Linked DNA regions of Methylovirgula sp. 4M-Z18. Each later gene encodes a partner of the first gene's protein in a complex. Links are inferred from orthologs where the notes say so. Each region holds a gene or a part of one and is shown on either strand. Other genes may lie near its edges. The genes, in order: ccmE and ccmB.

The links.
Region 2: the proteins of ccmE (region 1) and ccmB are in contact, whole or in part, in a solved structure (PDB 8CE8), measured with the Escherichia coli proteins. The link is inferred for Methylovirgula sp. 4M-Z18 from one-to-one orthologs.

The regions. Positions count from the first base shown.
Region 1 is NZ_CP149574.1:1,307,887-1,314,632, forward strand. Bases 2,571-5,523 are described here. They hold ccmE (cytochrome c maturation protein CcmE), read left to right. Parts: upstream 2,571-3,795; coding sequence 3,796-4,251; downstream 4,252-5,523. Other genes in these bases: ccmI (c-type cytochrome biogenesis protein CcmI), read left to right, coding at 2,624-3,724; V9T28_RS05950 (heme lyase CcmF/NrfE family subunit), read left to right, coding at 4,258-5,523. In the rest of the region: V9T28_RS05925 (response regulator transcription factor), read left to right, coding at 1-517; V9T28_RS05930 (ATP-binding protein), read left to right, coding at 517-1,920; V9T28_RS05935 (hypothetical protein), read left to right, coding at 1,959-2,489; more of V9T28_RS05950, read left to right, coding at 5,524-6,240; V9T28_RS05955 (cytochrome c-type biogenesis protein), read left to right, coding at 6,237-6,746. UniProt on the Escherichia coli protein: Heme chaperone required for the biogenesis of c-type cytochromes. Transiently binds heme delivered by CcmC and transfers the heme to apo-cytochromes in a process facilitated by CcmF and CcmH.
Region 2 is NZ_CP149574.1:4,605,584-4,612,298, reverse strand. The notes cover bases 2,764-5,685. They hold ccmB (heme exporter protein CcmB), read left to right. Parts: upstream 2,764-3,852; coding sequence 3,853-4,518; downstream 4,519-5,685. Other genes in these bases: V9T28_RS21320 (response regulator transcription factor), read right to left, coding at 4,983-5,669; V9T28_RS21325 (cyclic nucleotide-binding domain-containing protein), read right to left, coding at 4,515-4,970; ccmA (heme ABC exporter ATP-binding protein CcmA), read left to right, coding at 3,114-3,743; acnA (aconitate hydratase AcnA), read right to left, coding at 2,764-2,980. In the rest of the region: V9T28_RS21345 (endonuclease domain-containing protein), read left to right, coding at 1-96; more of acnA, read right to left, coding at 254-2,763; V9T28_RS21315 (L,D-transpeptidase family protein), read left to right, coding at 5,793-6,347; V9T28_RS21310 (HAD family hydrolase), read left to right, coding at 6,432-6,715. UniProt on the Escherichia coli protein: Required for the export of heme to the periplasm for the biogenesis of c-type cytochromes.

The DNA.
Region 1 (6,746 bases):
CAAGGAATGGCGCCAAGCCGGCCGCACCACGCCGGTCCTGATTTTGACGGCGCGCGACCGCTGGAGCGACAAGGTCGGAGGGTTCGACGCCGGCGCCGACGATTATGTCGCCAAACCCTTCCATGTCGAAGAGATTCTCGCTCGGCTCAGGGCGCTTTTGCGCCGGGCCGGCGGCCATGCGACCGATATGCTCTCGTGCGGTCCCGTGCAGGTCGACACCCGCGGCAGCCGCGTACTGGTCGACGGTGCGCCGATCAAGCTCACCTCGCACGAATATCGCCTGCTCGCCTATCTCATGCATCATGCTGGGCGTGTCGTGTCGCGCGGCGAACTGGTCGAGCATATTTACGATCAGGATTTTGACCGCGATTCCAACACGATCGAGGTCTTCGTTGGCCGGTTGCGCAAGAAGCTCGGCGTGGACATTATTCAGACTTCGCGCGGTTTGGGCTATATTGTCGAAGCGCCGCAGAAAGCGGCCAATGGAGCAACCGCGAAGCCCGTTCGTTCGCCATGATGTTTCGTGTCAAGGCCCAGTCGATTGCGACGCGCCTGTTCCTTTCGGCGGCGTTTTGGAGCACGGTCATCCTTGTCATTGCCGGCTTCCTTCTCTCCGCGGTCTATACACGCAGTGCCGAGCAGTCGTTCGACGAGATTTTGAAAACCTATCTCACGGCGCTCGTCGCGGATATCGACAGTTCGCCCGACAAATTGCACGTGGTCATCGATCCGCTGAGCGAGCCGAAATTCAAGTTCATTCTCGCCGGCTGGTATTGGCAAATTACGCCGCTCGGGAGCGACAAGCCCGAAATCAAGACCTCGCAATCGCTGTTCGCGGCGACCTTGCCGCGCCTGTCCGATCAGAACGTGCCGCTGATCGATGGGGCGCGCGAGGGCTACGTCACTGGGCCGGGCAGCAAGCAATTGCGACAGGTCGAGCGCGAGATCGTCTTTCCTGAAGCCGATCCCGAGGGCAAGGACCTCGCTTATCTGGTGCAGGTGGCGGCGACGACCGAGGAGATCGACCGCAAGATCTTCACGTTCCAGGTCGATCTCGCCATCACCTTCGTCAGCCTGGCGCTGGCCCTTCTGGCCTCGACTTTCCTGCAAGTCCGCTTCGGTCTGCGGCCCTTGCGGCAGTTGCGCCGCAGTCTCGGCGCCATCCGGCAAGGCAACACCGAACGCATCGAGGGACAATATCCGCAGGACATTGCCCCGCTGGCGGACGAAATCAATCTCTTGATCGATTCCAATCGGGAAATCGTCGGCCGGGCCCGCACCCACGTGGGCAATCTGGCCCACGCGCTCAAGACGCCGTTGAGCGTCATCGTCAACGAAGCGGATGCCGAGGCGGGCGGCCTGGCGGGCAAGGTGCGCGAACAGGCCGGCATCATGCGCGATCAAGTCGATTATTATCTCGAGCGGGCGCGGGCGGCGGCGCGAACCAATGTGATCGGCGCGATGACCGAGGTGACGCCGACCATCGAGGGCCTGGTCCGCGCTTTCGCGAAGATCAACCAGGACCGCGACATCCGGTTCGAAGTGGCGGTGGCCGGCGGCTTGCGCTTCCGGGGCGAGCGGCAAGATCTCGAGGAGATGATCGGCAATTTGGCCGACAATGCCGCCAAATGGGCACGGCACCGGGTGCGGATCGAGGCGGTGCCCGCGCACATGGGCGACACAGCCAGCCGGCCGTTTTTCGACGTCACCATCGACGATGACGGCGCGGGCCTGCCGAAGGAATCGCGCACCGCCGCTTTGCACCGCGGCCGTCGCCTGGATGAGACCAAGCCCGGCTCCGGCCTCGGCCTTTCCATCGTGATGGACCTCGTCAGCGTCTACGGCGGCACGTTAAAGCTTGAAGATTCTCCGCTCGGCGGGTTAAGAGCGCAATTGCATCTGCCGGCGATCGAGGCCTGACTAAGGTTAAATAGTCACCACGACCTAGAGGGAAGATCATGAAAGCTGCTTCTTTGGTGGGCCTCGCCTGCCTTATGTTACCGCTCGCTGCGTGCGGCCGGCTCGGCCCGGAACCGAGGCGCGTCAATCCGCCGCCGCCCCAGGCCGCCGCCCCCGGCGAGACGGCGCCCGTCCTTCCCGTCACGTCGCAACCGCTCGCCCCCATCGGATCGCAGCCCGTCGCTCCCGCCCCGCAACCTGGTACTCCCCCGGCATCGCAACCGATGGCGCCGGAAGCCGCTCTCCCCGCCGGGTCGCCGCCGGGACCGGGCGCGCTTGGCGGCGCGTTGGGCGCGCGCCTGACCGAAGCCGACCGGCAGGCCGCAGTCAACGCGCAATATGAAGCGGTCAGCAGCGGGCAAAAGAAGAGTTGGAAAGGGGCCAATGGTACGTTCGGCTTTACCGATCCAGGGCAGGCTTCGGGCTCTTGCCGCACCTATACCGATACGGTCTATATCGACGGCCGGCCGCAAAGCGGCAGAGGCCAGGCTTGCCAGGGTGCTGATGGCACGTGGCAAATCACCAATTGAGGCTTGTCAAAAGCCCGTGCGCCTAGGGACTGAGCCATTACGCCGGCAAAAGGTGGCGCTGGCCGGATGATGCCGCCAAGCAGCGACATGATGCGCTATTTCCCTTGGAGGTCATAAACCGTTACAGGAAGCCCATGATTTGGGTTGTGTTTGCAAGTTTGCTGGCGGCCGCCGTTCTCACGGTGTTGTGGCCTTTGAGCCGTGCGCGGCGCGGGCAGGGCCATGCGGAGCCCAATGTTGCATTTTACCGCCAGCAAGTGGCCGAGATCGACCGCGACGTGGCACTGGGCCGCTTGCAGGAGGCAGATGCGGACCTTGCCAAGGCGGAGGCCGGCCGCCGGCTACTCGCCGCCCAGCGCGCGGCGCGCCCTGAGGAGGCCGCCGCTTCGTCGACGCGCCGGCGCCGCATCGGTGCCCTGGCGGCGTTGACCGTTGTACCGGTCGTTTCTCTGTCGCTCTATGCGATGGTCGGGCATCCCGACATGCCGGATCAGCCGGCGGCCACCCGCCAGCGCGCCGCGCTCGACACGATGGATGTCAGCGCGATGGTCGCGCAGGTCGAAGCGCAGCTCGCCGTGCATCCCGACGACGGCAAAGGCTATGATGTGCTTGCGCCGATTTACATGCGGATGGACCGCTTCCAGGATGCGCTCAGTGCTTATGGCAACGCGATGCGGTTGCTTGGCGAGACGGCGGTGCGGCTCAGCGGCTATGGCGAGGCTCAGGTCTATGCGGCGCAGGGTGTCGTGACCGAAGAGGCGCGGAAGAGTTTTGACGCGGCGCTGCAAAAGCAGCCCTATGAACCCCGCGCGATGATGTATCTGTCGCTCGCGGCCGAACAGGACGGCAATCTTGCCAAGGCGCTCGATCTCGTCGCCGACCTTCTCGCGCATGCCCCAGGCGACGCCGATTGGCTCGATGAAGCGCGGGCGCGGGCGAAAGACTTGCAGGCGAAGCTTGACGGAGCCGGCAAGGCGCCGGCCGCAGTGGCGATCAGTGCCTTGCCGCCGGATCAGCAGAATGCCGCCATTCACGCCATGGTCGATGGTTTGGCGCAGCGGCTCGCGGCGAACGCGCATGACGCTCCGGGCTGGCTGCGCCTTATTCGCGCCTATAGCGTGTTGCAGGAAACCGACAAGGCTCAGCAGGCGCTCAAATCGGCGCGCGCGGCCTTTGCGCAAGATCAAGATGTGTTGCAGCAGCTCGATGCGTTGGCACGCGAACTCGGGCTGTAGTTTTTGTTTTGTCGCATTTTCTTAATCGAAAAGTCGAACAACTTTTCTGGAAAATGCTCGAGGGATGAGGGATGACGCGGAAGGGACGGCGGCTTTTTGTGATTGCTCTGGCGGGGGGCATGCTGGCGCTTGCCGCCGGCCTGGTGCTGTTCGCGCTGCGCGACACGATCGTTTTCTTCTACGGCCCGAGCGAGGTGATCGCCAAGAATCTGCCGGCCGGCACGCGCTTGCGTATCGGAGGCCTCGTGAAGGAAGGCTCGGTGCAAAAACCTGAAGCGATGGTCACCGATTTCGTCATCACCGATCGCAACCATGACGTGCATGTGGTCTATCATGGCCTGTTGCCCGATCTGTTCCGTGAGGGCCAAGGGGTCGTGGCGGAAGGTGTGCTCGATGGGTCGGCATCGATCGCGGCGGACAGCGTGCTTGCCAAGCATGACGAACGCTACATGCCGCGTGAAGTGGTCGATGCGTTGAAGAAACAAGGCCGCTGGCAGGAAGGATCTTCCGATGCGCCGTCACAGTGAGCGCCCATGATCGTCGAGACCGGACATTACGCCCTCGTTCTGGCACTCGCGCTGGCGTGTGTGCAAGTCGCGCTGCCGCTGTGGGGCGGCCTGACCCGCGACCGCGCGCTGATGGCTACCTCAGCGCCGCTCGCCGGCATGCAATTCGTGCTTGTGGCGCTTGCCTTCGCCGCATTGACCTATGCGCATGTCGTTTCCGATTTCTCGCTGGTCAATGTGGTCGAGAATTCGCATTCGCAAAAGCCGTTGATCTATAAGATCTCCGGCGTGTGGGGCAATCACGAAGGCTCCATGCTGCTCTGGGTGCTCATTCTGGCGCTCTTTGGCGCTCTTGTTGCAGCCTTCGCGCATACCATGCCAGCCGCCTTGAAAGCGCTCGTCCTCTCCATGCAAGGATTGATTGCGCTCGCGTTCCTGTCGTTCATCGTTCTCACCTCGGATCCGTTCGCGCGCCTGTTTCCGGCGCCCGCCGAAGGACAGGATTTGAATCCGATCCTGCAGGATCCGGGCCTCGCCATTCATCCGCCGCTGCTCTACGTCGGCTATGTCGGTTTCTCGATGACATTCTCCTTTGCGGCGGGGGCGCTCATCGACGGTAGGATCGACGCGGCTTGGGCGCGTTGGGTCCGGCCCTGGGCCTTGGTCGCATGGGTTTTCCTGACCCTCGGCATCGCCATGGGTTCCTACTGGGCCTACTACACGTTGGGGTGGGGTGGCTTCTGGTTCTGGGATCCGGTCGAAAACGCGTCGCTCATGCCGTGGCTTGCCGGCACCGCCTTGCTGCATTCCATCATCGTGATGGAAAAACGCGATGCGCTGAAAGTGTGGACGATTTTCTTAAGCATCCTGACCTTTTCCCTGTCGCTGCTCGGCACGTTCCTGGTGCGCTCCGGCGTTCTGACTTCCGTGCACGCCTTCGCGAACGATCCGCGGCGCGGCGTCTTCATTCTCGCGATCCTTGTGTTCTTCATCGGCGGGTCGCTCACGCTGTTCGCCTGGCGGGCGCCGGTGCTGAAACAGGGCGGTTTGTTCGCGCCGATCTCGCGGGAAGGGGGGCTGGTTCTGAACAATCTGTTCCTGACGATTGCCTGCGGTATCGTCTTCACGGGAACGCTCTACCCGCTCGCCTTCGAAGCGTTGACCGGCGGAAAAATTTCGGTCGGTGCGCCGTATTTCAATTTGACCTTCGTGCCGCTGACGCTGGCGCTGATGGTCATCGTTCCCTTCGGCCAACGTTTGGCTTGGAAGCGCGGCGATCTTCTCGGCGTCGTGCAACGGCTGCTGGCGTCGCTCGTCGTTGGACTCGCCGTGCTGGTTGCGCTCGAGGCGATGTTCTATGGCGGCCCGGTGCTGGCGCCGATTGCGGCGAGCCTTGCCGCCTATATCATTTTGGGATCTTTGGGCGACTTGTCGGATCGCATCTTTGTCCGCGCGTCGTCTTGGCAGGCAGGCCTTAGCCGTGCGGCTGGCCTGCCGCTTTCGGTATGGGGGACGGCGCTGGCACATGCGGGGGTCGGCGTAGCGCTCCTCGGCCTCGCGGCAACCGGTTGGGGCGTCGAACGGATCGTGACGCTGCGCCTGAACGAACCGGTCGAACTCGGGCCCTACCAGGTCACGATCGATCGATTGTTCGAACGGCCGGGGCCTAATTACCGCGAAGCGGTGGCGCATGCGATGATCCGCTCCGGCGGCGCCGTCTTTGCCGAGGCTGAGCCGTCCAAACGCAGCTTCGCCACGCGGCAGATGCAGACGACCGAAGCGGGCATCGTGACCCGCAATCTGGGCCAGATCTATCTCAGCCTCGGCGATCAGCACGCCGATGGGTCGGTTGACATGCGCCTCTACTGGAAGCCTTTGGTGACGCTGATCTGGTTCGGGGCCATTATCATGGCGCTCGGCGGCACGCTTTCGCTCGCCGATCGGCGGATTCGGCTTGGCATCGCGCGGCGTGCGAAATCGGTGCCCGCCGCGGCGCAGGCGGCGGAATGATGGGAATGCGCCGTTTCGTGATTGCCGCTCTGCTTGCCGTCGCGCTCCTCCCCCTTGTCATCGGCACGTCGGCGCTCGCCGTAAAGCCAGACGAAATGCTGCAAGATCCGGCGCTTGAAGCGCGTGCGCGGGCCATTTCCGCCGGACTGCGCTGCCCCGTGTGCCAGAACCAATCGATCGACGATTCGGACGCCCAGCTTGCGCGCGATTTGCGCCTTGTCGTGCGCGAGCATCTCAAGGCGGGTGAGAGCGATGCCGCGATCCGCGATTTTCTCGTCGCGCGCTACGGTCTCTTCATCCTGCTGCGACCGCCGCTCGATCGCGGCACGTTTTTGTTATGGTTCGCGCCGGTGCTGGCGCTCGGCGCCGGCGCTTTCGCGCTGCTGCAATTCGCGCGGCGCAAGCGGCGGCAGCCGAGCGCCGACGCAGCGCCTTTGAGCGCCGACGAGCACGCCGAAATAGCGGCGCTGATGCAGGCCGACGATGAGGCGCGCCGCCACTCGCCG
Region 2 (6,715 bases), 3.3 Mb from region 1 along the record:
AGATTCACCAACGACGAGGTCAAAGAACGGCTCGACTGGGTAGTGGATCAAATCCTGCGCGCCGTCGCGACGGCTAAAAACAAAGATGGGAACTGATCAGGCTGAGTCCCCTCATCCGTCACGCATATGAACTTGGGCTTGCCCAAGTTCATCATTCTTGATGATCAAATCGGGTATACCCGATTTGATTGCGTGCCACCTTCTCCCGACGGGAGAAGGGGCGCGCAGAAACGTTGTTGCGTATACTCTTAACTTACGCCGCCAATTGGCGCAGCACGTACTGCAAAATGCCGCCGTTTTTGAAATACTCGATTTCGTCGAGGGTCAGGATGCGGCAGTTCAGCGGCACGTTCCTCACCTTGCCGTCGGCAAAGAGAATTTCCGCTTCCATCTTCTGGCGCGGCTTCAGGGTTTCGCCGAGGCCGTGGATCGTCACTTGCTCGTCGCCGATGAGGCCAAGCGTCTGCCAACTCGTGCCTTCGTCGAAGGTGAGCGGCAGCACGCCCATACCGACGAGATTGGAGCGGTGAATGCGCTCGAAGCTTTGCGCGACGACCGCGCGCACGCCGAGCAGCTTGGTGCCCTTCGCCGCCCAGTCGCGCGACGAGCCGTTGCCGTATTCGGTGCCGGCGAAGACGACGAGCGGTACGTTCGCCGCCTGGTACTTCATAGCCGCATCGTAGATCGACATGGCTTCGCCGCCCGGATAGTAGCGGGTCATGCCGCCTTCAGCGACATTGCCTTGCCCATCCCTGTTCATGAAGTTCTTGATGCGGATATTGGCGAAAGTGCCGCGCATCATCACTTCATGATTGCCGCGCCGCGTGCCGTATTGGTTGAAATCCTCGACGCGCACCTGATGGTCGGAGAGATATTTGCCGGCCGGCGAAGCTGCCTTGATCGAGCCCGCGGGCGAGATGTGGTCGGTGGTGATCTTGTCGCCGAAGAGCGCCAGAATGCGGGCGTTGACGATATCCTCCACGGGCGCAGGGGTTTTCGTCATGCCTTGGAAATAGGGCGGGTTCTGCACATAGGTCGAGCCCATGTCCCACTTGTAGGTCTGGCCCGTAGGCGCCTTGACCTTGCGCCAATTGGTGTCACCCTTGAACACGTCGGCGTAGCGCGACTTGAAGATCGACTTGGTTACGTTCTTGGTGATGAAGCTCTGCACTTCCTTCGCGCTGGGCCAGATGTCCTTCAGATAGACGGGATTACCGTCCCTGCCGGTCCCCAGCGGCTCCTTGGTGAGGTCTTTTTGCACCGAACCGGCGAGCGCATAGGCGACGACGAGCGGCGGCGAGGCGAGATAGTTCGCCTGCACGTCCGGCGAGACGCGACCTTCGAAATTGCGGTTGCCCGACAGGACGGCGGCGGCGACGACGCCATTGTCGTTGATCGCCTTGGAAATTTCCGGCGGCAGCGGGCCGGAATTGCCGATGCAGGTGGTGCAGCCGAAGCCGACGAGATTGAAGCCGAGCTTGTCGAGCGGTTTTTGCAGGCCGGCGCGGTCGAGATATTCGGCGACGACCTGGCTGCCGGGCGCGAGCGAGGTCTTCACCCACGGCTTGACGGTGAGGCCCTTCGCCACCGCGTTGCGGGCGAGCAGGCCCGCCGCCATCAGCACGCTCGGGTTCGAGGTGTTGGTGCAGGAGGTGATCGCGGCGATCACCACGTCGCCATGGCCGACGTCGAAGTTCTTGTCCTCGACCTTATAGCGGCTGGCGATGTCGGCGATCTTCTTGTACTCGGTTTCCATCGCGGCGTTGAAGCCGTCCGCGACCGATTCCAGCGCGACGCGGCCCTCGGGACGCTTCGGTCCGGCCATCGAGGAGACGACGGAGCCAAGGTCCAGTTCCAATGTGTCGGTGAACACCGGATCGGGCGTCGTGCGGGTGCGGAACAGGCCCTGCGCCTTGGCGTATTTCTCGACCAGCGCGACGCGCGGATTGCTGCGGCTGGTGGTCTTCAGATAATTCAGGGTTTCGACGTCGATCGGGAAGAAGCCGCAGGTCGCGCCATATTCGGGGCCCATATTGGCGATCGTGGCGCGGTCGGCGAGCGGCAGGTCGTTGAGGCCGGGGCCGTAGAATTCGACGAATTTATTGACCACGCCCTTCTTGCGCAGCATCTGCGTCACGGTGAGCACCAGATCGGTCGCGGTGATGCCTTCCTTCAGCTTGCCGGTCAGCTTGAAGCCGATCACCTCGGGCAGGAGCATCGATTGCGGTTGGCCGAGCATGGCGGCTTCCGCCTCGATGCCGCCAACACCCCAACCCAGCACCGAGAGGCCATTGACCATGGTCGTGTGCGAATCGGTGCCGACCAGCGTGTCGGGATAGGCGACTTCCACCGTCTTCGCCAGGCCGCGTGCGGGCTTGTATTTTTCCTTCTTCGTCCAGACCGTCTGGGCGAGATATTCCAGATTGACCTGGTGGCAGATGCCGGTGCCGGGCGGCACGACCGAGAAATTGTCGAACGAGCCCTGGCCCCATTTGAGGAAGCGGTAGCGTTCGCCGTTGCGCTGATATTCGAGGTCGACGTTCTTCTTGAAGGCTTTTGTCGAGCCAAATTCGTCGACGATCACCGAATGGTCGATGACGAGATCGACCGGCACCAGCGGATTGATCTTGTCCGGGTTGCCGCCGAGATTGGTCATGGCGTCGCGCATCGCGGCGAGATCGACCACCGCCGGCACGCCGGTGAAATCCTGCATCAGCACGCGGGCAGGGCGAAAGGCGATTTCATATTCGCTCTTGCCCTTGTTCTTCAGCCAGGTCGCCACCGCCTGGATGTCTTCTTTCGTGACCGAGCGGCCATCCTCGAAACGCAGCAGATTCTCGAGCAGCACCTTCATCGAATAAGGCAGGTTGGAGATGCCTTTCAGGCCGTTCTTCTCCGCCGCCTTCAGCGAATAATAATGATAGGTCTTGGCACCGACCTTAAGAGATTTGCGGCTTTTGAAACTGTCGAGAGACGCCATGGATTTTCCCCGGAATGAGCGGAAGGAAGGGACTGTCGTAGAATTGTCCACATATCACAAGATGCGCTCTTAGATATGCGAGCCATTTGTGCTTATAGATTAGATAAATTCCAGAACAAGAGCTAGGGCCCGATTGTCTGATCCATACCACGAAATGGCCTTGAACGTGACGGGCCTTGCCATTGAACGCGGCGGCCGGCGCGTCGTCAGCGATGTCGCCTTTTCGCTGGCGGCCGGTGATGCCCTGCTGATCACCGGTGCGAATGGCGCGGGCAAATCGACGCTGTTGCGGGCGATGGCCGGACTGCTGCCCATGGCCGCCGGGCGGATCGACTGGATCTTCCCGGTTGAGGGCCCGCTGCAGGAGGCCGCGCATTATGTCGGGCACAAGGACGCGCTGAAATCGGTGCTGACCCTCGCCGAGACGCTTCGATTCTGGGCGCGCGCGCTGGCGCATCCGTGGCGGACCCCGTTGCCCGTGCCGGAGGCGCTGGCGGAGGTCGGGCTCGGCGCGGCGGCGGAGACGGAGGTCACCTATCTCTCGGCCGGCCAGCGCCGGCGCGCGGCGCTGGCACGCCTGCTGGTGGCGCAGCGGCCGGTGTGGCTCCTGGACGAGCCGTCGTCGGCGCTGGATGCGGCCTCGCAGGGGCGGCTCGATCGGATGATGGCCACGCACCGGCAGAAAGGCGGGATCGTCATCGCGGCGACCCATCTGCCGCTGGGGCTCGAAGGCGCAAAAATGCTGCGACTGGGGGACGCGTGAGGGGGGCGAGAACAAATTTTGGGGCCGTGCGCCCTTCTCCCCGCGTGCGGGGAGAAGGTGGTCCGAAGGACCGGATCAGGCGCGCCCCAGCACTCTGGTTTTCTCTCCGATGATCGCCTCGCTCTTCTTGCGCGAACTCAAGCTCGCTAGGCGGGTCGGCGGCGGTGGGGTGATGGGGGTGATCTTCTTCCTCTGCCTCGTCACCATCGTGCCGTTCGGGGTCGGTCCGGATCAAAAACTCCTGGGCCGCATCGGTCCGGCGATTTTGTGGATCGCAGCCTTGCTCGCCTCGCTGCTCGGCCTCGACCGGCTGTTTCAGGCGGACGAGGAGGACGGGTCGCTCGATTTGCTCTTGATGAGCGGCGTGCCACTCGAATTGATCGTCGCGGTCAAATGCGCGGCGCATTGGGTCGTCACCGGCCTGCCGCTGGTCGTCGCCGCACCTCTGTTCGGCCTGTTGCTCGCCATCGACCCGCCGACGCTTGCAGGCACGACGGCGTCACTGCTGGTGGGAACGCCGGCACTCACCTTTCTCGGCGCGCTGGGGGCGGCGCTGACCGTGCATTTGCGGCGCGGCGGCCTGCTGCTCGCGATCCTGATCCTGCCGTTTTCGATCCCGACGCTGATTTTCGGCGTCTCGGCGGCAGCCGCAGCGGGAGCGCTCAGCCCCATGCCCTTCGCGACCCCGTTCGCCATTCTCTGCGCGCTGACCCTGATCGGCGCGGCGGTCGGCTGTTTTGCCGCGGCCATCGCCCTACGGGCGCTGCAGCGTTAATCCTCGAGCGCCCGCTGCCGCATCTCGTCGAGCTCGCGGGCGAAACCCTCCACCCGCTCCTGCATCATGTGCTGCAGGCGGCTCGCGGCTTCCGGATATTCCTTCAGCACGCGGTGAAACAGGGGCCTCGGCACGCGCAAAACAGTGGTCGGTTCCCGCGCCAGGGCGGTGACGGGACGCTCGATCGGCGTGAGCAGCGCGAGTTCGCCGACGAGTTCGCCGGCTTGCGCGATATGCGGCGCGGGGCCGCCGGTGTCATCGACTTCGAGCGCCAAGGCGCCCGAGATCACGACATAGCCGCCGTCCGCGCGATCGCCCCTGCGGAACAACACGTCGCCGGCGCGTAAAATCCGGGCTTCCGCCGCGAAGGCGATGAGCCGCAGCGCCTCCGTCCCCAAAGCTTCGAAGAGGGGAATCCGCGCCAGTTTGTCGATATCGTCCTGTAAAGCCATGCTGCGATCCGGTTACGGCACCAGCTTATAGCCACCCGCATCGGTTAGCAAAATCTGCGGTGTTGCCGGGTCGGATTCGATCTTCTGCCGCAGGCGGTAAATATGGGTCTCGAGCGTGTGGGTCGTGACGTTCGAATTATAGCCCCAGACCTCGCGCAGCAGGATGTCGCGCGGCACGACCTGCAGGCCGGCGCGGTACAAGAACCGCAGAATCGCGGTCTCCTTCTCGGTCAGGCGCAATTTGCTGCCCTTCTCGCTGACGAGATGTTTGGAGCTCGGACGGAACGTATAGGGCCCGATCTTGAACATCGCATCATCGCTCGCTTCGTGCTGGCGCAAATGGGCACGGATGCGCGCGAGCAGCACCGCGAAGCGGAACGGTTTCACCACATAATCGTTGGCGCCTGATTCGAGGCCGAGCACCACGTCCGAATCGGCAGTCTGTCCGGTCAGCATGATCACCGGATTTTTGAAACCGTTCTTGCGCAGGAGCTTGACCGCCTCGCGTCCGTCCATGTCGGGCAGACCAACATCCATGATCACGAGATCGGGCGGGTCGGTGCGCACGGCGCTCAGCCCCTTCGCGGCTGTGTCGGCCTCGGAAGCGGAAAATTCTTCATGCAGCGTCAATTGCTCGGCCAAGGCGGCGCGGAGATCATTGTCGTCATCAACAATCAAGATCTTGCGACTTTGGATCATTTTTTCCTCTTGGCTAAGCGGCACAGGCTTGAGACGACAGGCATTTTTGCCCAAATTACCGCAACATAACACAGCTTCGGCGCCTTTGGTCGCCTCCTTTTATGTGTTGTCAAGGGCTTATACATGACAATTTCGTACAGCTTGCCGCGCAAATCCGCCTTGCTTTGCCGCTTGCGGGTGACGTCGCTGCCGGGCCAGCGGGCGCAAGGACGCCTCACCGCCGGGGCTACGGTGATTCGCTGCGCGCTGGGGCCTGCTGGCATCGTCGCCACGAAACGCGAAGGCGACGGCGCCACGCCGATGGGGCGTTTTGCCATCCTTTACGGCCATTTCCGGCCCGACCAGAAGCTGCGCCCCGGCGGCCTCAACATGGTCCCGCAGCGGCGCGTGGACGGGTGGAGCGACGATATCCGCTCCGGTCAATACAACCGCCCCGTGCGCTTGCCGCACCGCTTGAGCCACGAGGCGATGTGGCGCAATGATCGCCTCTACGACACGGTCTTCGTGCTCGACTATAATATCCGACCGCGCGTCATCGGCCGCGGCAGCGCGATTTTCTTTCACCTTGCGCGGCCGGATTATGCGCCGACCGCGGGCTGCATCGCCATTTCAGCCCAGGACATGCGCCGGCTGCTGCCGCGCCTGTCGCGCCGCGCCGCGCTTTGCGTGGAAAAATGATGCAACGCACGGTTGCAAAATTGGCGCTCGCGCCGGGCGCATGAGCGCTTAATGTGCAGCCAATTTCCGTTGGAGAGAAGACCTTTGACCGCCAAACCCTGCCTTTTGTTCGACATGGACGGCACGCTGTCTGACACCGATGCGCTGCATCACGTCGCGTTCAACCGCGTGTTGGAGCCCTTCGACATCCATCTCGATTTCGACGCTTACAGGACGCAGATCCTCGGCAAGAGCAATTCGGAAATCGTCGCAGGGCTCTTCCCTGGGAAGGTTACGGACGAGCATGAGCGGCTGATCGATCACAAAGAAGCGCTTTTCCGCGAGATGGCGGAGACGTTGGCACCGATCGACGGGCTTGTCGAGCTGTT